One region of the Zymobacter palmae genome, then DNA from elsewhere that is predicted to be linked to it. Evidence: predicted binding sites of a transcription regulator. Region 1 holds the regulator's gene; each other region holds the start of a gene.
The links. Region 1 encodes PhoB, which activates phosphate uptake and scavenging genes when phosphate is short. Its sites were predicted from a motif close to TGTCATANNNNTGTCANA; they were not measured.
Positions count from the first base shown of each region.

Region 2: a site for PhoB is predicted at 2,424-2,441, ahead of ppk1 (polyphosphate kinase 1). Genes of this name have one in related genera too.
Region 3: a site for PhoB is predicted at 2,788-2,805, ahead of pstS (phosphate ABC transporter substrate-binding protein PstS). Genes of this name have one in related genera too.
Region 4: a site for PhoB is predicted at 4,166-4,183, ahead of ZBT109_RS04635 (esterase-like activity of phytase family protein). Genes of this name have one in related genera too.

Region 1 covers NZ_AP018933.1:79,505-85,537, forward strand. Annotated here, with positions in the region: gene ZBT109_RS00370 (N-acetylmuramoyl-L-alanine amidase) at 1-283, shown strand, start outside; gene phoR (phosphate regulon sensor histidine kinase PhoR) at 375-1,691, opposite strand; gene phoB (phosphate regulon transcriptional regulator PhoB) at 1,783-2,466, opposite strand; gene ubiA (4-hydroxybenzoate octaprenyltransferase) at 2,503-3,381, opposite strand; gene ZBT109_RS00390 (HU family DNA-binding protein) at 3,778-4,056, shown strand; gene ZBT109_RS00395 (hypothetical protein) at 4,402-5,016, opposite strand; gene ZBT109_RS00400 (NUDIX hydrolase) at 5,113-5,526, opposite strand; gene ZBT109_RS00405 (hypothetical protein) at 5,609-5,926, opposite strand.
Region 2 covers NZ_AP018933.1:1,704,026-1,710,058, forward strand. Annotated here, with positions in the region: gene ZBT109_RS07625 (Ppx/GppA phosphatase family protein) at 1-221, opposite strand, end outside; gene ppk1 (polyphosphate kinase 1) at 297-2,363, opposite strand; gene ZBT109_RS07635 (transcriptional regulator) at 2,770-3,072, opposite strand; gene ZBT109_RS07640 (hypothetical protein) at 3,241-3,720, shown strand; gene ZBT109_RS07645 (hypothetical protein) at 3,825-4,253, shown strand; gene ZBT109_RS07650 (DUF1737 domain-containing protein) at 4,709-4,933, shown strand; gene ZBT109_RS07655 (non-ribosomal peptide synthetase) at 5,217-6,033, opposite strand, start outside.
Region 3 covers NZ_AP018933.1:2,725,598-2,731,630, forward strand. Annotated here, with positions in the region: gene pstA (phosphate ABC transporter permease PstA) at 1-626, opposite strand, end outside; gene pstC (phosphate ABC transporter permease subunit PstC) at 623-1,501, opposite strand; gene pstS (phosphate ABC transporter substrate-binding protein PstS) at 1,648-2,688, opposite strand; gene phoA (alkaline phosphatase) at 3,236-4,690, shown strand; gene ZBT109_RS12020 (hypothetical protein) at 4,793-5,764, opposite strand.
Region 4 covers NZ_AP018933.1:1,048,040-1,054,072, reverse strand. Annotated here, with positions in the region: gene speC (ornithine decarboxylase) at 1-323, opposite strand, end outside; gene ZBT109_RS04650 (secondary thiamine-phosphate synthase enzyme YjbQ) at 727-1,149, shown strand; gene hda (DnaA regulatory inactivator Hda) at 1,192-1,884, opposite strand; gene purN (phosphoribosylglycinamide formyltransferase) at 2,186-2,902, shown strand; gene ZBT109_RS04635 (esterase-like activity of phytase family protein) at 2,972-4,105, opposite strand; gene dcd (dCTP deaminase) at 4,431-5,000, opposite strand; gene apbC (iron-sulfur cluster carrier protein ApbC) at 5,115-5,918, opposite strand.

The DNA.
Region 1 (6,033 bases):
TAGTCTGGGCCTGCCGGCGATTGGTGATCTGCAGAACGCGTTTTCACGCTATGGCTACAGTTTGGTATCCAGCGGGGTAATGGATGAGAAGACACGGCAGGTCGTGGCTGCGTTCCAGATGCACTTCCGACCCGCCGATTACAGTGGCGTTGCCGATGCGGAAACAACGGCCATTCTGTTTGCGCTGCTCGACAAGTATCAAGGGCCTGCCGTTGCCCAACAATTGCTAGGCAGCCGCTTCGCACCTAAGCCTGTTCCTGTGCGTGCCGTCAGACGTAAGTAAGTGATCGCTATCGCTGAATAGATCTTTAAACAAGGGAATAAAAAAGGCGCATCATCATGATGCGCCTTTTTTGTGAGAGCAAAAGAGAGGGTTACAGGCCGTTAGGAATCAGGCGGTCTTCAGGGAAATGTAGGCTGAAGCGGGCACCTTCTCCGGGAGCACTCTTAATGGTCAAATAGCCTTTGTGGCGCAGCATGACGTGCTTGACGATCGCAAGCCCAAGCCCCGTTCCCCCAGTGGCACTGGAACGCCCCTTGTCGACACGATAGAAACGTTCGGTTAGGCGTGGAAGGTGGCGTTGGTCGATACCATCGCCATCATCTGCCACTTCGAGAATGCCGCCTTGAACGCTGCCATGTGCGTCACGTTCCAATGTCCACGTCAGCTCGATAGTGCGCTGTTGGCCGGAATAGCGCACGGCATTCGATACAAGATTGGTGATGGCGCTACGAATTTCGAGAGGGTCGCCGTAGAGGCTGTAGCCCGGTTCGACCTTCATAGTCAACGTATGGCCGTAGGACTCCGATAGTGCGATACCGTCACGGCGCACGTTGTCGATCAGGGCTGCAATATCCATGATGGCGTGAGGCGTGGTGCGGGTATCGTTTTCCAAGCGCGATAGCATCAGCAGGTCATCGGTCAGGTGCTGCATGCGCTCGGCCTGCTGTTGCATCTGGCCGATGCCGCGAGCCAATCGCGGCGGCAATATATCGTTAGCGGCCTGTTCGAACGTTTCCAGATAGCCACGCAGCACGGTCAGTGGTGTGCGTAGCTCATGGGAGACGTTAGCGACGAAATCGCGGCGCATTTGTTCCAGACGATGCAGACGCGTGACGTCACTGACAATCAGCAGTCGCTCGTCGTTGCCAAACGGAGTGATGCGGTACTGTAGCATGTATGACGTATCAACCGGGGACGGACGGACAAGCGGTTCATCGTAGTGCTGATCTTCGTAGTAGCGTACGAACTGTTCGTCGTGCAGTACGTTCGTGATGACCTGACCTCGGTGTTCCTGTGTGTTCAGGCCAAGGATGCGTTGTGCGGCATGGTTCCAGCTATCGAGTTGCCCGTGGCTGTCGATAGCAACAATCGCATCGGTCATGGCCTCGGCGGTCTGTCCCATACGGAGGACAGCATCGTTCAGGCGTTTCTGGCGGCGATGCTGTGCTTGACGGTAACGGTGCAGGCGCGACAGCATGGCCCCCCAGCCGCCGTTAGCCCACGGTACAGGCTGCTCTGGTGTACGAAACCAGCGGTAGACCTGCCAGAGTTGCCGCAGCTGTCGCAGCAGTGCCGCCATGAGGCCAATACACAGCCCCCACAGCCATTGATGCTGTGAGAATCCCAGTATTCCCGTTGGCACGAGCACCAGCGGTAGCATAACCATCAGTTCACGCAGCCAGAACATGCGGCGTTATCCCTGTCAGACGAAGCAGTCAGCAAAAGCGGTGTCCTGAGTGGGCACCGAATGGAATGAGTGTAGCGGTTCTCGCTCGCGTTCAGCGCTGGGCCGAGAAGCGGTAGCCTGAGCCACGGACAGTTTGGATCAGGCCATCGTAGCCTTCTCCCATCGCTTTGCGCAGGCGTCGGATATGAACGTCGATCGTGCGCTCTTCTACAAACACGCTTGCACCCCACACGCGATCCAGCAGCTGTGCGCGACTGTAAACGCGTTCCTGATGGGTCATGAAGAACGACAGTAAGCGATATTCGGTAGGGCCCAGCTCAAGTGGGCGCCCGTCGATGGTGACGCGCTGACTGGTGGGGTCGAGTACCAGGCCGTTCACTTCGACGGTGCCTTGGCCGCTTGGCGCGGCGCGGCGCATAACCGCGCGCATGCGGGCAATTAGCTCGCGCGGCGAGAACGGCTTGGTGACATAGTCATCAGCGCCGGCTTCAAGCCCCTGCACCTTGTTGTCTTCCTCACCTTTTGCCGTCAGCAGAATGATGGGAATTTCATGGGTCGTCTCGTCGCGCTTCAGGCGGCGCGCCAGTTTGATGCCGCTGATATCGGGCATCATCCAGTCCAGCAGAATCAGATCGGGACGATGATCAAGCACCATCTCGTGGCCTTGCTGCGCATTCTCGGCTTCCAGCACCTCGAATCCCGCCATTTCAAGGGCGGTTGCCAGCATGTCGCGGATGGCCGCTTCGTCATCGATGATCAGGATGGTCTGCGCCATAGTGGCTCCTCATGAAACCAGTGGTGGGCTGATGAATCAGGGCCAGAGCGACAGCGCGATACCGCCGAACAGACACACTCCTGTCCAGTGATTGTTGAGAAATGCCTTGAAACAGGCGTCGCGATCGCGGAAGCGCGTCAACCACTGCTGGTACAGGAAGGTAGCGGCAACACCCATTACCCCCAGCCAATAGAATCCCCCCAGTGCCATGCTGAGTCCCAGACCGGATAGCAGCACCAGCATCAACAGTTGCAGCAGCATGATGATGGCGAGGTCGGCGTTGCCGAACAGAATGGCAGTGGACTTAACGCCAAGCTGCTGATCATCGTCGCGATCGACCATGGCGTACTGGGTGTCATAGATCACCGACCATACCACATTGGCTAGAAACAGCCACCAAGCGTCCAGCGGCACGGTGCCCTGCACGGCGCCGAACGCCATTGGGATGCTCCAGCCGAATGCCGCTCCTAGCACGACCTGAGGAAGGTGGGTGTAGCGTTTCATGAACGGATAGATGGCGGCTAGGGCGGCACCACCGAACGACAGCAGCACCGTGAATGCATTGGTGAAACAGACAAGAATAAAGGAAGCGCCTAACAGGATACCGAACAGTGCCAGTGCTTCTTTGGGAGCGATTGCCCCGACGGCCAGGGGGCGTGATCGGGTGCGTGCGACATGGCCGTCGATGTGCCGATCGGCATAGTCGTTGATCACGCAGCCCGCTGCGCGCATCAGATAGACCCCCAGCAGGAAGATCACCAGCACGCGTCGAGAGGGAATGCCCTGGCGGGCCAGCCACAGCGCTGAGAGTGTCGGCCACATCAGCAGCCAGGTACCAATAGGTCGATCTAGGCGCATCAGCCGAATGAAATCGCAGGCGCGGTAGCGAAGGAAGTGGTGTATGGCGTGCAACATGGATGGATCCCAGAGCAGAAAACAGTAAAGAGGCCTTATCCTTGCATGGAGAGTACCCGAATGATGTCTATCATTGCCATGACACATGTGAGTGTGTGACACGACGTGACAAATATATGTATAGCGGACCGGCGCGACTGGCACCGCCTCATATGATGTTGCTACGATGACGCTGGCATTGCCATGACAGAGTCGCATGGCGACAACCGGCTCATCATGTGTAGTTGAAGGCATGATGACATGCACTATCGCGGCATTATAGGCAGGGCATTTCCCCGTGGAGGTGTCATGTCAGTGTGTCCAGGCATGACGGGGAACATTAGCGCACTCGTTGCGTGTTTCCGTCCAGGGATGGGCACGTGTGCCATACTTTTTTCTGTTTTTCAGGAGTTCAACATGCGTAAACCGGAACTTGCAGCAGCCATCGCCGAACGTGCAGATCTGTCTAAGGACAAGGCCAGCCAGGTGCTGAATACCATTCTTGATGAAATCAGCGGTAGCCTGTCTAAAGGTGGTGACGTTACTTTGATCGGTTTCGGTACCTTCACCGTGCGCGAACGTGCTGCACGTACAGGTAAAAACCCGCAGACGGGTGAACCGCTGACCATTCCGGCCAGCAAGAACGTTGCTTTCAAACCGGGTAAGAATTTGAAAGACGCTGTCGCGAAGAAATAACGATATCTTCTTCCTTACAGCAGCATATAAACACCGTGGGCCCTGAAAGGGACCCACGGTGTTTTGCTATGTGTCGGGTCTATGACGAGGAGGTATCGGACGAACGAGCAGGCGGTGAAGAGGGCCGTGCCACTGATGGTGCAGGGCGCGATAGTGGCTTTGTTTCTGGCTGAGGTTGAGCCGCTCGCTGTGGCTGAAGCAGGCCCAACGCCTTCCTACGAAAGGTCTTTCGATATGGCACCCGCCAAGGCTTGATTGTCGCATCAGTGGCAGGCGTCTGTTTTACATGGAAAAGAAGCAACTATGCGTGGGGTATCGCTTGAGGGGTAATAGGAAGGCAGGCAATCAATAGAGATGAAGGATAGATCGTCCAGCGATACAAGCGCTTGAGAACAGAAGCGTGACACATGCTATGCGCAACATAATGGTCTTCCATCTGGCGGTGTCGCCTGAAAGGTTATCTTCGTTGTGTTGTCGCAGTGGTGTCAAAGTGTGAACACCGATAACGACAATATGAATAAGCGCAATGCTCAAGATAAAACGCCAAGAGACCTGCTGCGTTGAAATGAACAGTGACAGCAGGCCCAGCGAGCAAAGCCCCGCTGGGGCAAGAAAGGTTGAACGCAACACCATAGGGATGGCGCGCAGATAAGTGTCACTCTGCTGTTGCCTGTGTTGCGCTGAGCGCTGGCGCAACACAGCCCCACAGACCAGATGAGCCAGATAGAGTGCCATTGCCAACTGGAGCAGTACGATCGCCAGCAGCGAGTTTATCGCAACCCATTTCACCAGCCATAGACAGGCAAGTGTGGTCGCCATCGCCCCTATCAGCTGACCGGCCTTTTGTATGGCTCGGTGGGTGTTTGCGCCTTGTATATGGCTCGCATTTAGCTGTCGGTCCGATACAACACAGATTGAAAGCGACAGAACGGCGGTAATCACCCATTGGGTCAGCAGCATGATCGACACCTTTATACCGGTACGGTATTTATTCTCTAACATGTCTTGCGAAAGGGGTGTGGATAACATGATGGACTGTGTTATCCACACCCTCTGTTATTGTTCCGATGCGTATGCCGCCAGAAGAGCAGGCATCAGTACCTGCTGCAAAGGGGCCAAAGGCAGACGGTCAATATTCCCCAGAGGCACCCGTTCCAGCTGCTCTATTTCAGCCTGCGGAAATACCGTCTGATCAATTCGCCCCCAGAATACATCGGCGACTACCGTCATATCGGCTTCGTTGGCTGCTGGCGCACTGAACTGACCCAGCGGTTTCAGCGTCTGTGGGTCACATTCCCAGTCCAGCTCTTCTTTTAGCTCACGTGTGAGTGCCATGAGATTGTCTTCACCGACTTCGGGCTTGCCTCCCGGCATCATGAAGAGCTGTGTATTGCGTTTGCGCACTAAAAGAAGTTGGTTCTGGTCATCCAGTAGGCAAGCGGCAACGACGCGTATGATGGAAGGAGCCATAGAGTATCCTTTTATTCTTTAGATAGAGCCGAGAGCGCAATAAACCGCATTGCCATCCCATGCAGATGATTCATCTTGAATGTTATAAGGATGAATTCATGGTCGTGCCGTAGGGAGAGATAATGTTTTCGATGGCTCCCTGGCCCTGATATTTCTGGCGAAGATGTTCATATTGCCGTTTTGCGAGCTTGCACGTGCGATTGGCTTCGTTGATGTTTTTCTGGAGCGCTTCGGGAGGGAGTGTATTGTCCACCTCGCCAGCCATATGTTCACAGTCTTCCATGTTGGTCAGAAAGATGCGTATATCCCGTGGAAGCGTTATGGCGGAATCAGCGGCTACAGCGGAGGATGCCAGACTAGCGGCAAACAGCGCACAAATGATCTGACGTGTCTTCACCATTTTCCCCTATGAGATGACAAACGGCCCATGATAGCAGAGTCATGGAAGTGAACCAGCAATCTCTTTTATGACGTTAACGTTATATGAATAGGAGATGGCTTCTTTAT
Region 2 (6,033 bases), 1.4 Mb from region 1:
AGGCAATCCAGCCCACGCTGCATAGATTCTTCGCTCATGGCCATCTGATCGTTCAGCCCCGCCGCCAAGCGCACGGGATAGCGGATGCGATCTACCGCGTACACGGTGTCGTTGGCGATTCTTGCCACGAGCATCTGGAAGCTGTTGGATCCCAGATCAATCACGGCATATTCACGCGGCGCCTGTGACTGGCTGCGCGCAGGAACGGAAGAGATAGGCATAGTGATATGAGTCCTTTTAGATCACCTTTGCACACGGCAACGTACGCAGGCAGTTATTGTTATTCAGCGAACGGTCTACGCATGCGAATCGCTTGCCATACGTTCGATGTACTGGTGGACAGCAAGCTGCCCTCTTACCTTGCGCTGATTGCCGCGCGGCACATAGCGATTGCTCAGCGAGCGGTCGATAACACGCGCCTTGGTATTGTCGCTGAACAGCAGCGCAAGGATGTCCAGCACCTGACGCTTGATGGCGGGCGCGAGCAGCTCCACGGCCACTTCAACGCGATTGTCGATATTGCGCGTCATCCAGTCCGCGGATGAAATGAACACCCGTCGATTGCCATTGTTCTCAAAGACGTAGACACGGTCGTGCTCCAGATAGCGATCAAGGATGCTGATGGCCCGAATGTTATCGCTAAGCCCTTTCTGCTGAGGCACCAACGTGCACATACCGCGCACCAACAAATCGATCGGCACCCCCGCGCGGGAGGCAGCATATAGCCGCTCAATCAAGCCATCATCGACCAGATTGTTAACCTTGAGCGTGATGCCAGTAGCCTTGCCCTGCCCGGCGTTATGGATTTCATGGTCGATCAGCGCATACAGCGATTCACGCGTGTTCTGTGGTGAAACCATCAGATGTTCGAACGTTTCCGGGAAATATGGCATTTCCAGAAAGCGGAACACGCGCTGCACTTCATCGGTGATGCGTTCATCAGCGGTCAGCAGCGAGTAGTCGGTATACAACCGAGCTGTCGATTCATTGAAGTTGCCGGTACCGATATGGGCATACTGCACGAGCGCATTTCCCTCTCGGCGCGTAATCAAAAACAGCTTGGCGTGCACCTTGAACCCCGGCGCGGAAAACAGTACGCGCACACCGGCATCGGTCAGACGCTTGGCCCACATGATATTGGCTTCTTCGTCGAAGCGGGCTTGAAGCTCGACCATTACCGTCACTTTCTTGCCGTTATAGGCCGCGTGCACCAAGGCGTCGATCACCTGTGACTGACGGGCAACGCGATAGATATTGATCTTGAGAGACACCACATCGGGATCGCAGGCAGCCTGACGCAGCACATCCAGCACATGCTCGAACGAATGGTAGGGATAGTACAGCAGGATATCCTGCCGCCGGATCGCATCAAAACCGTTGCGGCAACCCTTGAAAGCGGGATGCGCGGCTGGCGGCAGCGGTCGGTATTCCAGACTGCGTCGCCCGATATTGGGGAACTTGATGAAGTCCTTGTCGCTGTGATAACGGCCACCTGCGGTCAGGTAGTCGGCATCGGTGATCGACAGTTTCTCGCACAGCATCGCCACCATTTCCTGCGGCATCTCACGCTGATAGACGAACCGCACCAGTTTGGCCGTCAGACGCTGCTTGAGACTGGAGGACATCACATCAAGCAGACTCGATTCCACCTCCGAGACCAGATCGTATTCCGCATCCCGTGTCATCTTCATTGCATACGCGTGCAGTTCATCAATGGGGTCATAGAACTGTTCGAAGATATCGCGCAGGCAATAGCGCATGACATTGTCCAGCAGAATGATGCTGTGACGGCGACGAGAGGAAGATGGCAGGGTGATAAATCGCGGTAGTTTATTGGAAATAATTTCGAGTAACGCATAGTGCGTATGCTTGCCGCATTTTATATCGACGGCTAAATAAGTGTTATCGTCTTTCAAAAAGCGGGTCAGATCCATTTCTGGACTGATCATAATAGGGTTGATGTACGGGTGCAGATTATCGATAAAATACCGACTCAACCACTGCTGCTGTTCGGCCGTCAACTGGTGTTCATTGACCAAGAATATCTGATTACGGGCCAGCTCTATCAGCAGCGCTTTGTAAAGCGCATCGAACCGCTGCTCCAGCGCCTTGACGTAGGCCCTGATCTGCTTGAGCAGCTGGCGCAGTTCATGTCCCTGCGGCTGATGTTCGTAGATCAGCATCCTACGCCGCAGATCAGCAACGCGCACTTTATAGAATTCTTCAAGGTTGCTGGAATAAATGCCAAGAAAGCGCATTCGTTCAATAAGGGGATTATTCTTATCCGCTGCCTCTTGCAATACTCGTTCATTGAATGCCAGCCAGCTTATTTCCTTGCTGACATCGGGTTTATTTTTACCCATTATAACCTCACGAGACTATGTCCATGTTCAGCACCCTCGTATTCCAAAATCACATAGATATGTGACGGTTATATGACAACAGGCAATGCGCTTTTTATTTTTACCGCACGTTTCAGGACCGCCATTTATTTCTTAAAGGAAACGTCATTGCATCATGCCTCTGCTGCCCTACCCTCACTGAACACGGATCCCCACCCTGCGTCCGCCCTTCCATCGCAGCGATCAGTGATTTCGGTCACGGTGATAACCGCTAGTGGCTGTGATAACCGATAGTGCCACTGGTCCATAATTGCAAGGCGCCCTACCCGTGCCGCATTACGCATCGGCCCGCATAGCGCGCCCTTTTCATGCTCGCTCGAAGCGGCATGCCCGCTTGATTACATCAAATAAAATAGCGCTGTCTTTATTATCGTGGCGAATGCTCGGTCTGCGCTTGAATGGTCGCCAGTGCCTTTGCGGCCTGTGCGATCTGCTCGGGGCTGTCGGCAAGCTCTGGCCAGATCAGTGGCCAGTCCTGCGGGCGCAGCTGCTGCCGCGTGACCGCCCCTTGCGTGGCCCGCTCAATACCGGCCGCCACCGAGGCCGAGGGGTGCTTGTGACCATAGGCGATCAGGCGCAGGTAGCTGCGTGAGGCCCCGGCCATATTGACCTGTTCATCGGTCGCCGTCTTGATCCAGTTCAACAGCTGCGTGTTTCTTTTCTTTGTCATGCTTCTGTTCCTCTTACTCCATATTAGTGCTGGTCGACATAGAAGGTGAGCACGGCTCCTCCCGTTGCTGTTACCATAAAGGTCACGCCCATTATGACCTCAAGGTTATTTTAACATCAACACCCTGCGGTTATTTACCCGAAGGAAACGTTACGCGATGATAGCGTCATGGATATCAACACGCTATACGATCGGCGACGCATTCACCTGCAACGCTTGATTCGCGAACGGTTCAAGGGAAATCAGACTGCCCTCGCAAAGGCGGTCGAGCGCAATGCAGGTGAAATATCCCGTTGGCTATCACCGCCGCGGGATGGCAAGTCGTGGACGCGAAATATGAGTGAGATCAGTGCGCGTCGCATTGAGCACCATCTTGGTCTGGAAACGGGCTATCTTGATCGTCCACTTGCCAATGGTGCCGCCCAAACTGTCGGTGAGCCGATGGAGGCCTACGACACGACGCGTGATGATTCTGACCAAGCACCGACGCCTCCGTTCTCTACGCCGGGCTGCTGTCACGGTGATACTGAGACACAATGTCGCCATTGTGCGCATATCCAATACATCATGAATAGCCTGCCTTTCATGTCCTTGGCGGAGGTCGAAACCCTACGCAAGGTAATAGACGTACTCCGTGCTCACAAGTGAGCGTCGTTCGCGGTAGACACCGCATGACATAATGACCTTAAAGGCATATCCGAATTATCCCGCGGGAAATTTATCTTTGAATAAGCTCCCGCGATGATAGCGGTATGACGATCTATGACATCCGCCGTAAGAACTTACGTAATCTGATGAACGACCTGTTCGAGGGTAGGCAGGTAGAACTCGCCAATGCGTTGGAGCGTTCACCCAGCTATATCTCCCGGATACTGTCGACGCACGGTTCCACTTCATCACAGTCCAATCGCAATATCGGCGAGGAACTGGCACGCGACATCGAAGCGCGTCTCAACCTACCTCGCTATTCGCTGGACTATGAGCCCAACCAGCCGCAGCCGGTCGGGATCGAAGAGCCGCGTCGTGCCTATCAGACTCGCGTCTACGAAAATGCCTCTGAAGAGCATCGCCGCTGCGTGGACAGCGTGGCGAATACCTTGTTGCAACTCGATGCCGATCAGGCACATATCATCGAGCGTGCGTTGCGTATGCTATTGCGCGTACGCAAGGACAGAGACTAACGACACCTTTCGAGCGGTCATTCAGGATGTCTGCCGCTCGAATCTGTTTCCTTTATGAATAGATAAACATAACCGTCATGAACAAGGCGGTGGCAGACAGAGCGGCATACCGTTACGTCATCTGCCGACCTCCTTAAGGTAAACCCACGCACTGCCCCTCCTTGTCGTTATGTCGTTATCACGCTCAGCGTATCCTTACGCTCATCTCCTTTCACACCTTTCCATTTGCTGTTTTGCGCTATTATACCTCTCCAAAGTGCATGGTTATCATATGCCAATGATAACGGTATATTAATGCCCCGTAAGCACCGCTCGCCACCGGAGCCGTCGCTAGCCGGCCGGAAAGTGGTGCGGGAAGGTGGGATTGCGGTATCTTTTGTGACAAGGCCCTGTACCGAAGGCCATTTCATTCATGATTGCGATTACCGCTTGGTTTGATATTCAGGAGCGTTCCGATGCCGACTTCCCTTTCCTCTCTCCCTGAAGGGTATGACGTTTACATGCTGTTGACCTCGGTCAACAAGGAAGAGCTCAATCACAAGGTGTGTGCGGCGCTGCGAATGGGGTATCGGCTCCAAGGGTCGCCCGTTATCAATCAGTCAACAAACCGTCGTGTCTATTTCGCGCAGGCCGTGTACTGGCCTGGCGTCTACGACGCGTTCGACGCGGACAATGCCTAGCCACGGGGCACTGGCCTAACGGCCTGCCTCCTCCTTCAGCGATCACCCAACGGTATCCGCGCTGCCGTGCTATCGCTCTTCTGGGCATAGGCACGCCTGACCGCCATCGGAAATGCAAAGGCCCCCGTCGATATCGCTATCGGCGGGGGCCTTTTGTCTTCATATCAAAGCAGTGATGAGCACATAAAGGGCGGGCGCTGGGTATTCACTGCACAGCACCCTGTCACGAACATGGCCGCATCAGCACCTTCTGCTTCTGGTGCCAACGTGGCCATGGTGCATGTCATGCGGTCAGTGCACGGCAGAGCACCTCGACATAGGGAGATTTCAGCATCTGTACATGGTTGCCCTGACTGCGCACCACCTCCACCTGCGACCAACGCTGCTGCCAGCGGTGGGTCGTGGTGGCATCCGTATCCGCTGCGACGACCAGCGTTGCAGGAGCCTGTGGCAGCTGCATCGGCCAATAGCCCGAACGCAGATTGATGGCGAGCACGCGCAGGATGCGGTGTAGCGACTCCAGCGGTGTTCGCGTAGACATGATACCGGCAGACGTGACCGCCCCGTGCAAAGCCGTTAATCGCTGGCATGGCGTCATGTGGGCAAGATGCTCGCGCTCCAGTGTCAACGGCACGCCCTGCATCTCCAGCAGGTCGATCAGCTTCTGCAACGCCCCCAGCGATGAGACTTCCTTACGCTCGCACTCGGGTACGCGACTGTCGGCGATGACCACGCGCGCCAGCGCTATGCCCTCCGCTTCCAGCTGCTGAGCCAGTGCTAGGGCGACCCAGCCACCGAACGAATGCCCGACGAGATACAGTGGCCCGGCGGGCAACTGCCCCTCCAGCGCTCGCCGATAGAAGGCAGCCGCCGAAGTAACATCGCTGTGCGGCACATCTTGCCCCCACAATCCCCGGGGCTGAAGACCGATGACATGCCAGTCGGACGGCAGGCTGCGCACCAGCGGCATGAACGAGAACACGTTGTCGCCCGCACCGGGAATGCACAGTACAGTCGGTGCCCCCGTTTGGCCGCTCTGAAGCGTCATCGCCGGCATATAGCAAGACGAGGGTACGGCGGCGCGACGCGTTTTGAGCGTT
Region 3 (6,033 bases), 380 kb from region 1:
GCGGTCTCTCCACTGATACGCGCACAGCCCAGCAAAATCCCCGTGATAATGCCCGGCATCACCATGCGGAAACTGATCGAAGTCAGCACCTTCCAACGCGGCGCACCGAGCGCATAGGCCGCTTCGCGCGTGGGTGCCGGCACCAGCCGCAGCATGTCTTCAGTCGAGCGAATGACCATCGGTAGGATGATGATCGCCAGTGCGATGCTGCCCGCCCAGCCGGAGAACCCACCGCTTGGCAGTACCACCAATGCATAGATGAACAGGCCGATGATGATCGACGGTGCAGACAACAGCATGTCGCTGGCAAAGCGGATAAGCCCCGACCAGCGAGAGCGGCTTGCGGCCAGCCAGCTACCGGCCGCCATGCCGACCACGGTACCCAGTAGGGTGCCGAGTAGGGTCATAGTCAAACTGCCGATAATGGCGTTTCCCAACCCACCGCCACTGGCGCGGGTACGAGAGGTGAAGACCTCAAGCGACAGCTTCGGCAGTCCGCTGTACAGCAGTTGGAAAAGGATGGCCCCCAAGGCCACCAAGCACAGGCCTGTAACGCCTAGACAGGCCAGCCAAGCAATGCGGTTGACGATACGACGGCGTTGATAGCGTGAGGTTGAGGTCATCATGCCTGTTTTCCTCCTCGCTGAATCATGCGAGCAATGGCAAGCACCACTGTAGTGATGATGAACAGCAGCAGCCCCAAGGCCAGCAGCGCGGAACGCTGGCTGCCATCGGCTTCGGAGAACTGCGACGAAATCAGGGCGGCGATGGAGGTACCTTGATGCGTCGGTGACATACTCAGGAAGACGTTATTACCGATCACGAACGACACCGCCATGGTCTCGCCGAGTGCGCGGCCAAGCCCCAGTACAATCGCCCCCGCCAAGCTGCGGCGAATCGATGGGAAAACTACATGGCGCAATGTTTCCCACGATGTGCCGCCCAGCCCATAGCAGGACTCTTTCACTAGCGGTGATACCTGTTGCATCGCATCGCGCGTCATGGCGGTAATCAACGGGGTGACCATCAATGCCAGCACGATACCGGCAGAAGCGATGCCTGACCCCGCGGGGAATATCGAGGGAAACAGTCGCTGCAACCACGGGCACAGCACCATGCTGCCCCACATGCCGTAGACGATAGACGGTACGGCAGCCAGCAGTTCGATCAGCGAGCCAATAAAGCGGGCCAGCCTGACAGGGCACCATTCGGTCAGCAGGCTGGCGACACCCCATGCAACGGGCACAGCCAGTGCAATAGCAATAAGGGAACTTACGACGGTGCCGTATAGCGCCGGAAGCGCACCATACTGGCCTTGAACGGGCGCCCAGACGGTCCCCGTAATGAATTCCATTCCGTGCTGGCTCAGCGCAGGCCATCCTGCAATCGCCAGCGACAGCAATAAGGCAACCAACAAGGCCGGGATGCTCCATGCGGCAGCCCCGGTTGTCAGTGCCAGCACACGATCACCTCTCTTACTGGGTGCTCGCCGTGTCATCATTCCATCACTCCTGCTTGACGCCTTAAGGCAGATGCAGACACTGGCCCGACAGAGGCGATAACGTTCATCTGTTCGGGTCAGCGCTCGCTATCTGAGTACCCGTCCCCCGGCCCACACTACCGCCAGGGGGACGGATATTCAGCAGATCACTGGGCCGGCCACAGCGGCGTACTGCCGTCCGTGATTTTCGACCAGACATCATGCTCCACCTGGTCGATTACGTTCTTCGGCATTGCTACATAATCCAATGCCGCGGCAGTATCCTTGCCGCTAACGTAGGCCCAGTTGAAGAATGCCAAGGCTTCTTTGGCCGCTGCAGCATCGGCAGGTTTGACTGGCATCAGGATGTAAGACACCCCGGTGATCGGCCAGCTGTCCTTGCCGGGCTGGTTGGTCAAGACCAACGCCAGACCTGGTGCATTCTTCCAGTCTGCATGTCGAGCAGCGGCGCTGAAGCTGTCTGCGCCCGGTGTCACATACCCACCGTCGCGGTTTTTCAGCACCACAGTGGCCACCTTGTTCTGGCGCGCGTAAGCGTACTCGACATACCCGATGGCTCCGACCGTGCCTTGCACACGTGAAGCCACTCCCCCATTGGCCTGAGCCCCAATACCGTTAGGCCACGGCACCGTATTACCTTCACCGACTTTCTGTTTGAAGGCCGGACTGACCTCACTCAGATAGTGGGTGAACAGATAGTTGGTACCCGATCCCTCTGCGCGGTGAACCGGCGTGATCGCCAGATCCGGCAGATTGATATCAGGGTTCAGCGCCTTGATGCGGGCATCATTCCAGCGTGTGATATCACCGGAATAGATGGCCGCGAGGGTTTCGCCATCCAACTTCAGCGAATTCCCTCCAAGAGCAGCGCCAAGGTTCACGATGGGCACAACGCCCCCCATGATCATCGGCCACTGCACCAGCCCTGCTTTCTGCTGGTCTTCTGCACTCATCGGCACGTCAGAAGCACCGAACGTCACCGTGCGTGCTTTAATTTGAGCGATACCGCCCCCCGAACCAATGCCTTGATAGTTGATAGCAACGTTCTTGGCATCCTGGTAGTCATCCGCCCAGCGCGTATACACCGGATAAGGGAAGGTTGCCCCAGCACCTGTCACCGTCGGAGCGGCCTGAACAAGAGGAGCGCTTAACAACATGGTCAGAGCAATGGTCGTGCGCTTGAGCATGGCGGTTCTCCAGAAAAGTGATCACGGCATGACAGGGGCCGAAGGCGGCATCGCCTGTGCATCTCATGACCAGAATCTAGAAGGGCGATGTGACAAAACGGTGACGGTTTTATGACAGGTAAGTGACGAGTAAATGACAGTTTTGTTAAAGGGCTATAGGCCACCCGTATAAATACTATTGTTATTCAACACGTTATATCGGGCATGTATTTCAAAACAGGAAGGTCTGCTATGTCATGAAAATGACACTCAGAACGCCTAAAAACACTCAAAAGTGATCAACAAGCAGAAAATTCTTTATGAAAAACAGCGCCATCAGCCAATAAAACAGTCTGCCATCACCTTAGATAAGAAAAATATAAGGCACGATGAAGCCCCTCTCTAAATCAGCTCCAAAGGACGGCAATCGACTGTCATCAGAATGTCATCCAGCGGTCACGAAAACGTCATCTGCCCATGCAACTGTGTCTGGGCACTCCTCGGGCAGCACTGGCGGTCCCGCGGAGGATAACAACCGCACTCACAGCGTTTCGGGGAATCCTGACTCATGATGGCACGACATCTTTCCAGCTTTGCCCTTCCCAGCCTTACCCTCTGCGGCACGCTTCTTGCCGCCTCGCTCGCACAGGCCGCTTCCGTATCCGGCCCCGTCGATGCACAGGGCGCCGCACGCCGCGGCTATCACATCACGCAGGACGAGATTCGCCAGGCGTTCTCCGACCAGAAGGCACGCAATGTCATTCTTTTTATCGGAGACGGCATGGGTGACTCGGAAATCACGTCTGCTCGCAACTACGCCGAAGGCGCTGCGGGCCGTTTTAAAGGGCTGGATGCCTTCCCCTTCACCGGCCAGTACACCACGTTCTCGCTCGACCGCACGACCCACCGCCCGGATTACGTGACGGACTCAGCGGCATCGGCCACCGGCTGGACAACCGGTACTAAAAGCTACAACAAGGCCATCGGTGTTGATGTGAATGGCCGCCCAATGCCAACGCTGCTGGAACTGGCTAAAGCCAGCGGCAAGGCCACTGGTAACGTCACGACGGCAGAGGTACAGGACGCCACCCCCGCCGCGCTGATGGCGCACGTTGCCCTGCGCAGCTGCAAGGGCCCCGATGAAGTCGCCGCGAAGTGCGCAGCGGATGCACTCGAAAACGGGGGCGCTGGTTCAATCGCCGAACAGTCGCTCAACGTTCGCCCAGACATCATTTTCGGCGGTGGTCGCGCCTACTTCGAACAACAAGCCCATGCGGGGCAGTGGAAAGGCCAGAGCTTGCTTGATCAAGCCAGCGCTCGCGGCTATCAGCTCGTCGGCGACCGCGCTCAGCTGAGCGCACTGAAGGTGGCTGATCAGAAACAGCCGGTGCTAGGACTGTTCGCGGCCAACGATATGCCGGTCAATTGGGATGGCCCCAAAGCCACGCACAACGGCCACCTCGACACACCTCCGGCGGTCTGCACACCTAACCCCGAACGCCCCGACAGCCAGCCCAGCCTGAAGGAAATGACCCGCAAGGCCATTTCACTGCTGGACAAGAACCCCACCGGCTTCTTCCTGCAGGTGGAAGGGGCATCCATCGACAAACAGGATCACGCGGCTAACCCATGCGGCCAGATCGGTGAAGTTGTCGACCTCGACCAAGCGATTCAGGAGGCACTGGCCTACGCCAAGACCCACCCGGATACGCTGGTGCTCGTGACAGCCGACCATGCCCACTCCAGCCAGATCATCCCCACGGATGGCAAGGTGCCGGGGCTGTCGCTGGCACTGCGCACGCATGACAACGCGGTGATGGCGATGAGCTATGCCACCGCTTCCGAAGGATCGCAGGAACATACCGGTACTCAGCTGCGCATAGCCGCCACTGGCCCGCGTGCAGGCCGCGTACTGGGACTGACCGACCAGACAGACCTGTTCTTCACCATTCGTGACGCACTGGGCATCAGCCACCAGACCACTCAGAACGTTACCAAGACACTGGCACCAGCCGCTCACTAAAACGCGGCCAATGAAAAAGCGGCCCCTACCGAGGGCCGCTTTCTTGCGTTAGGAAGATACCGTCCGCGACAACCATGAAGCGCTGCTATCACTCGCGCCGAGCTATGTGCCGACCGTAACCTCAAATACCGTGGCGGTCTGCGACAGCGATTCCGGCCACTGCTCCTTCTCCAGTACCTTCAGCACGTCATCGCACAGAGGCACATCGTTTCCAGCCCGCGAGACATCAATCACCGGTAGGGAAGCACCCCATCTGTCCATTACCAAGCGCACCGTACAGTGCTTGCCCTTGGTCTCCGCCGCCCGTGCAGAAAGCGCCTTGAGTGCCTCATTAGCCATTGCCTGATAGCGCTCGATATCAGGCTGGTTGCTAGAAGACATTTCTATATCTTCAGGCAACGGAGAATTGTCTTGTTCTCCGCAATCGGCGCTCAATGCTTCAACAGAATAAGGCTCAACCCACCAATTCTGACTATACCCACCCGACCCTCCTGTGACCTCCCAAGAGAGTAAGCGATCTTCTTTATCATCTCGATGAATGAGATAAGTAGCATTCTCACCTGAAACAGAGCGCTGGATACATTGCAGATGCGCAGTGATGCCTACTTTTGCGAGCGATGGCAACGTTTCGAAGGTGCAGGCACCATTCCAGATTCCGAAGCAGTCGTGCGGTGAAAATTCAATTTTCTCAACACCAAACTTCGGGTTGCCCGACGCAGAAAGCGTGATATCCCAACCTAGCTCTTGGTTGGTCTCGCGCAGCTCCGTCGCTATCTCGTCAAGCACATGGATCCGCATAACCCCAACACGTTCCGTCGCATTCGCACTGGGCCCTAGCTCAGCACTCCACGCAATATGCTGCGCCTCTGATTGCCATACCCATGCCCACCCATCTTCCCTAGAACTTCTTTTCTCCTTATCAGGCATCGTCGACAGAATAAAGTCCCCCAGTTCGACGCTCGGCCGCCCTGTCAGCACGGCGGGGTATACCGGCGCGACCTTGGCAGGCGGCGTGGGTGCTACCGCAGACGATTCTGGCAACCGATCGCTCAGCACCTTCAGACCGATGCCCAACGGGATTCCGGTGCCTAACAGACAGCTCAGGAATATCCCTATACATAGTTTTCCCCCTCGCATTGCTCTTCCTCTTGTAATCCCTTGTCGTAAAAACGTTTTGTGCAAAAAGAATAACGTTTCCGTTTGGTTGCTGATACCGGTGACAGCAGGATATCCAGCCGCTTAGCGGTGTTAATGCCCCACTACGGAACTACGACATCAATGCGCTGCCTCACGATGAGAGGCTGGACATCTAGGGGTATTCGGCCACAGTAAAAATAGGACGG
Region 4 (6,033 bases), 970 kb from region 1:
TCGAAGAACGGCGGAAGCAGATGTCGACGGTAATGCTTGATGGACTGCTCAAGCTTGTCGCTGTGCGCTGGTTCATCAAGCGCCAGCCAAGCACATCCTTCCGGCAATGCATCACTGGCATCATGTTCATCACGAACAATAAATGCGGGGACACCAAATCCTGTGCGCTGCAATACGCTCAGAATTCCGGTATCCAGTTCTTGGCGCGTCAAAACGACAGCGCCCACATCGGTAAAATCTGTCTGGCCTAGCGCCACAATTGGACGATCGGTTATCAGACGACAGGCCACGGTTGCATTAGCAGCGATCTTCAATGGTTTCATTAAACCAGTCCCACCTCCATCTCATAGAGAGTATGCATATATCCACGGGTGCGATGCCGCCATATGACTTCGGCACCGCCGCGTTGACATAGAAGGATGGGGAACGAATCTGTCTCGCAATCACCCACGGTGCGCCAGCCTCTATCTCAATAGCCCCTTATTGCGCCATGAGACCGGCCCCTGATAGGAGGGTAGATATAGCGGAGAAATAATGCGAACGAAAGGCAATTCGATAAAGAAAAGAAAAAACTTAAGGCGAGATAAGACTCAGCTAAAATTAGCAGGCACGCTAATCAACGAGTACAGCAGCTTGTAATCGTTGACGTGCACCATCATGCTTTTGTGAACAAAGCATTGGAAAGAACCACTACCTACAAAGAGCACGTGAAGGAACGTCATCTACATGTGGCTACAAAAAGAACTCCGACTTTCCCCTTTTCGCAGAGGCTTTCATCTCATTACGGATGAAATAGAGCATGCACTGAGCGCAGAACTGCGCCAGATCAATGTGGGTCTGCTTCACGCGTTCATCAAGCATACATCAGCATCGCTGACGATTAACGAAAATGCCGATCCGACGGTACGGGTCGATTTTGAAAGCTTTTTCAACCATGCGGTGCCTGAAAACGAGCCTTACTATCGCCATACCTACGAAGGCAGCGATGACATGCCCGCTCACCTGAAAAGCAGCCTGTTAGGACCTAGCGTACAGATTCCGGTCTCTGCAGGACGCCTCAACCTCGGAACATGGCAGGGAATCTACCTGTGCGAACATCGCAATCACGGAGGACGTCGGACGCTAGTGCTGACGCTTCAAGGCGAATAGCACTACACCGGTGATCTATATGGCATGGTATGAAGCGCCTCGCTACCACTCCAGTGCTTCGCGCACGAAGGGAATAGTCAGCTTGCGCTTAGCCGACAACGAGGCCATGTCCAGCCGATCAAGAACTTCAAACAGTTCTGACAGCCGCCGCGGGCCACGATGCAGGATGTAGCGCGCCACCTCGTGAGGGAGCTGCATGCCCCGCATCGCTGCTCGCAGAATCAAGGCATCGCGCCGCTGCTCATCTGTCGGTGGGCTGAGGTGAAACGTCATGCCCCATCCCAAGCGGGATGCTAGATCAGGCAGTTTGACATCCAGCTGGCGCGGCGCGCACGGCGCACTGACGACCATGCGCTTACCCGCATCACGCATGCGATTAAAGCAGTGAAACAACCCTTCTTCCCAGCGCTTTCGCCCCATCACGACGTCAATGTCGTCCAGCGCCAGTAAATCAAGGTGCTCAGTATCCTCTAGCATCAGCGGCGGAAAGTGACCCAGCTGCTGAAGCGGCACATAGAGAGAACGCATGCCTTGATCGCTGGCATCGTGACATGCCGCCTGCAACAGGTGGCTACGCCCCGTCTCTTCATTGCCCCACAGATAGACCAACGGTTCGTCCGCACGCTGCAGCTGAAGTTTCAGTGCAGCGATAGCGCCAGCATTATCTCCCGGCAGAAAACTGGCAAACGTTGCGTCATCATGGATACCCACGCCCAACGGCAATTGCCACGGCATTGCTTCTCCTGAAACCTGTTTCCCCTTAAAGGGTCATCCCCGGTCGTGAACGAGGCCGTCCTGCCTGTCACTCCGTCCCTGGTGTGCTCGTATCCATGCCCATTGGCGACTCTATAATGGCCGCGGATGGTGCTACAATGCGGCCCCTCTATTCTTGCTGGTCATGAACGGCACACCTTGTCATGTCATTATCATACCTCATTGTTCACGCGGTGAGGCCATACTGACGCCAAGCCTTCCCTTTCGGGTTGCCGCACTTGCCAGTCATTACTGCTTTTTCGACCACGTCAGGAGCTTTCCCATGGACGACAAAACCGACTCAGGCTTCACTCCCGAACAAGTGCCGCCCCGCCGCATCGTCGCGCTGCTGTCAGGCGAAGGCAACCGGCTGGAAGCGCTGATCGAGGCTCAGTCTCACGATGAGTTGGGGGGCGAACTGGTCGCCGTCATTGCCGATCGCACCGATACTGCCGGCACGGAAAAGGCTCATGCGGCAGGTATCGACGTTGCCATACTGCCCCGTGATGAATACGACACGCCGACAGCTTATGATGGCGCACTGATAAAAACGATCGAACGCCATGCCCCAGACCTAGTAGTGCTTGATGGCTTCTGGCACATCTTCAGCCCAATATTCACCAGCCGCTTCAACGGACGATTGCTGAACTGTCACCCATCGCTGCTGCCCGCACTGGTGGGGCGTCACACGCACCAGCGTGCACTGGATGAAGGTCTACAGGAGCACGGTGCCAGCGTGCATTTCGTCATCGAAGGGCTGAATACGGGACCGCTCATCATTCAGGCCGTGGCCAAGGTGGCCAGCGATGACACAGCGGAAACGCTGGCAGAGAAAGTGCTGGCTCGCGAAGAACTGATCTACCCGATCGCCATTCGCTGGTTCCTAGAAGGACGCCTAAAACTGGGGGCACAGGGAGCCGAGCTGGACGGCATCCTGCTGCCACCGACCGGGCTTCGCCTATCAAACGAAGACGCCGAAGAAGAACTCAACGGCGAATAATAGGGCGAGAATAGTATAGAGGTGCGTGCCGACTACCCTGCACAGTGGCAGGGTAGTCGTCTGGATCTATCAATGCGGTCGTTGCTCAATCTTGAATGCGAAGAACTGGTTTTTTTGATGCACGCTAAAGTTGTCATCTGACGCAAAGACAAGTACCTCGCTGCCATCGGCGGCACGCCCCAGAGCAACGCTTTCGATATTGTCAGGCACAAGTCCCATCGCACGAAAATCGATCAACTGGCTCTTGCGTATCGGCGTGATGCGTTGATTGGTGTTCGCCAACGATGACAGATGCAGTACATCGGTCGCGCCGGCGATATCCGCCATAAAAACCTTAATGGTCGCCCCATAGCCACTGGCAAAGCTGCGCTCAATAACCAACAGACGATGATCGTCGAGTGCCACCACTTCCGACACGCCATTATCGTTGGAATATGGAGAACGTAGTGCAGGCTGCGGCACCGGTGAAACAGGATAGGTATAGGCCGCCGTCGGTTGGCCACTGCGAGCATCGTAGCGCACGAATCGGGCTAAGCTGCCAGACGTCAGCCGCGCGATCGATCCATCTTGGCGCAGCGACGTTTCCATCCCCGCGATCAAGTCGCCGGAAGGCAGTACGGCAAGCCCCTCAAATGCGAGGTTGTCACGAATGCCACTCTGCCTGTCCGCTGTGGGCGCAAAACCTTCCGGCACTGAAAACTCTTTGACCCAAGCGCCATTATTGTCGGCAACACGCACCACGGACGGCAAGCCTGCACGCGCACTGCCTTCACTCGTCCAGTAGAGCTGGTTGTTCGGCCCACGCCGGACCGATTCCGGATCGACACTGCCTGCGGCGAAAGGCTGTCCATTGCGATCCTTAAGCGTGATGGTGCGTACCACATCAACGCGCCGTATCTGTCCAGGCTGAATGTCGATGGCCAGCTCATAGATACGCGCGGGAGCCTTCTGCGATCGGTCATCGCTGATGGCCAAGTAGTGGCCCGTTGCGGGATCGAAATCCAGCCCCGATATCCCTCCGAAGGGAATACCATCAAATTGAGTATCCCACGGTAACGAATACTCACCGATATAGTTCAGAGAGACACCTGCCGAACAATCTCCCATCGGACAAGGCATACGGATCTGCGTCGCCCCCTCCATTCCTGACGCTAACGGTACGGAAAAGAGCACCGCTAACGCACTACCGGCGAACCACTGCATGATCTTCACTGCCTATCTCCTTTTGCCTTCAATATGTTGCGCCCACTATAGTCACCGATCGATGACAGTTAGATGACGCCATTGATGCGTTATTACGCCATAGCCTAGGAGCTCTCAGGCAGTGCCATGGCCCGACACATTAAACATCCGATCGTTCACCGCACTCCACATCAAGGCGTTCTGAACATCATCGCTACGATAAAACTCTTCGTTTGTGCACAGCGCATAAAAAAAGCACCAACCTTAACGGTTGGTGCTTTTCCATTCACAAACAGCACTATGTCGGCGCAGCCGGTCGTGCTCGCCTTAGCGGAGTCGCGCGCGATCAGGTACGCGGCAGAGTGACGCCACGCTGGCCTTGGTATTTACCGTTGCGATCGCCGTAGGACACATCGCAGATTTCGTCGGATTCAAAGAACAGCATCTGCGCCACGCCTTCGTTGGCATAGATCTTCGCGGGCAGGTTAGTGGTGTTGGAAAATTCCAGCGTCACGTGCCCTTCCCACTCAGGTTCCAACGGCGTGACGTTAACGATGATGCCGCAGCGCGCGTATGTGGATTTACCCAAGCATACCGTCAGAACGCTGCGCGGGATGCGGAAATATTCCACCGTACGTGCCAGCGCAAACGAGTTCGGCGGAATAATGCAGACGTCGCCCGTCACGTCTACGAAGCTGCGATCATCGAAGTTCTTAGGGTCAACGGTCGCAGAGAAGATGTTAGTGAACACCTTGAATTCGTTTGCACAGCGGACGTCATAGCCATAGCTGGAGGTGCCATAGGAAATGACGCGCTGCCCGTCTTCAGCGTTACGGACCTGATCGGCTTCGAAAGGCTCGATCATGCCGTGGTCGCGTGCCATTCGACGAATCCAGTGGTCCGATTTGATACTCATGCGCTGCGCCTACCTGTCAATCTGTGAAGTCATGACTGACCGCTATGGCCAGCCGTCTGTGCTTGTGCGCGAGGATACCAGACTTTCCCCATCACCACATTATCAGCGCCCGCATCAGCTGAAGCCAATGGTGGGACCTGAGGCTTCCGGCTGGGCCTGACATGCCTCATCCAGCTGCGCCACGATCGAGGCGAAGTGCTGAGCGGCAGGCTGATCCGGTGCAGCGATGACGGGCGGCACGCCTTTATCCATCTGCTCACGGACCGACAGCGCCAATGGTAGGCGGCCGAGGACCGGTGCGTTGTAACGCTCGGCAATGCGCTGACCGCCCCCTTCACCAAAAATAGCTTCTTGGTGCCCACAGCATGAGCAGGTATGAAAACTCATATTTTCAACAATTCCCAACACCGGCACATGCACCTTGCGGAACATCTCGATTCCTCGCTCAGCATCCAGCAGCGCGATATCCTGCGGCGTGGTCACGATGACGGCACCGGACACGGGGACTTTCTGTGCCAGCGTCAGCTGTATGTCTCCCGTGCCGGGCGGCATATCAATGAACAAATAGTCCAGTTCGCCCCACTGCGTCTGATTGTAGAGCTGCTGAAAAGCCGTTGAGGCCATCGGTCCGCGCCACACCATCGGCGTGGTCACGTCAACTAAAAAGGCGATCGACATTACCCGAAGACCATGCGCATCAACGGGGCGCATGGTCTTGTCATCGATCATGTCCGGGCGCGTCTGTGGATCGACACCCAGCATATGTGCCTGACTCGGACCATAGATATCGGCATCGAGCACACCCACTCGCTTGCCCCGCGCCGCCATGGCCAACGCCAGATTCGCCGTCACCGTCGATTTGCCGACCCCGCCCTTGCCCGATGCAACGGCAATGATATGCCCGACCGTATTCGCCATCGACCTGCTCCTTTTCTTTATTCATTCAGTGGCATAAGCGCGGCCGCTCTCACCAAGGCACCAAGGACTCACCCTCTTCCCGTTCAGCTTGGTAACAGCACGACTCGCCTTTTTT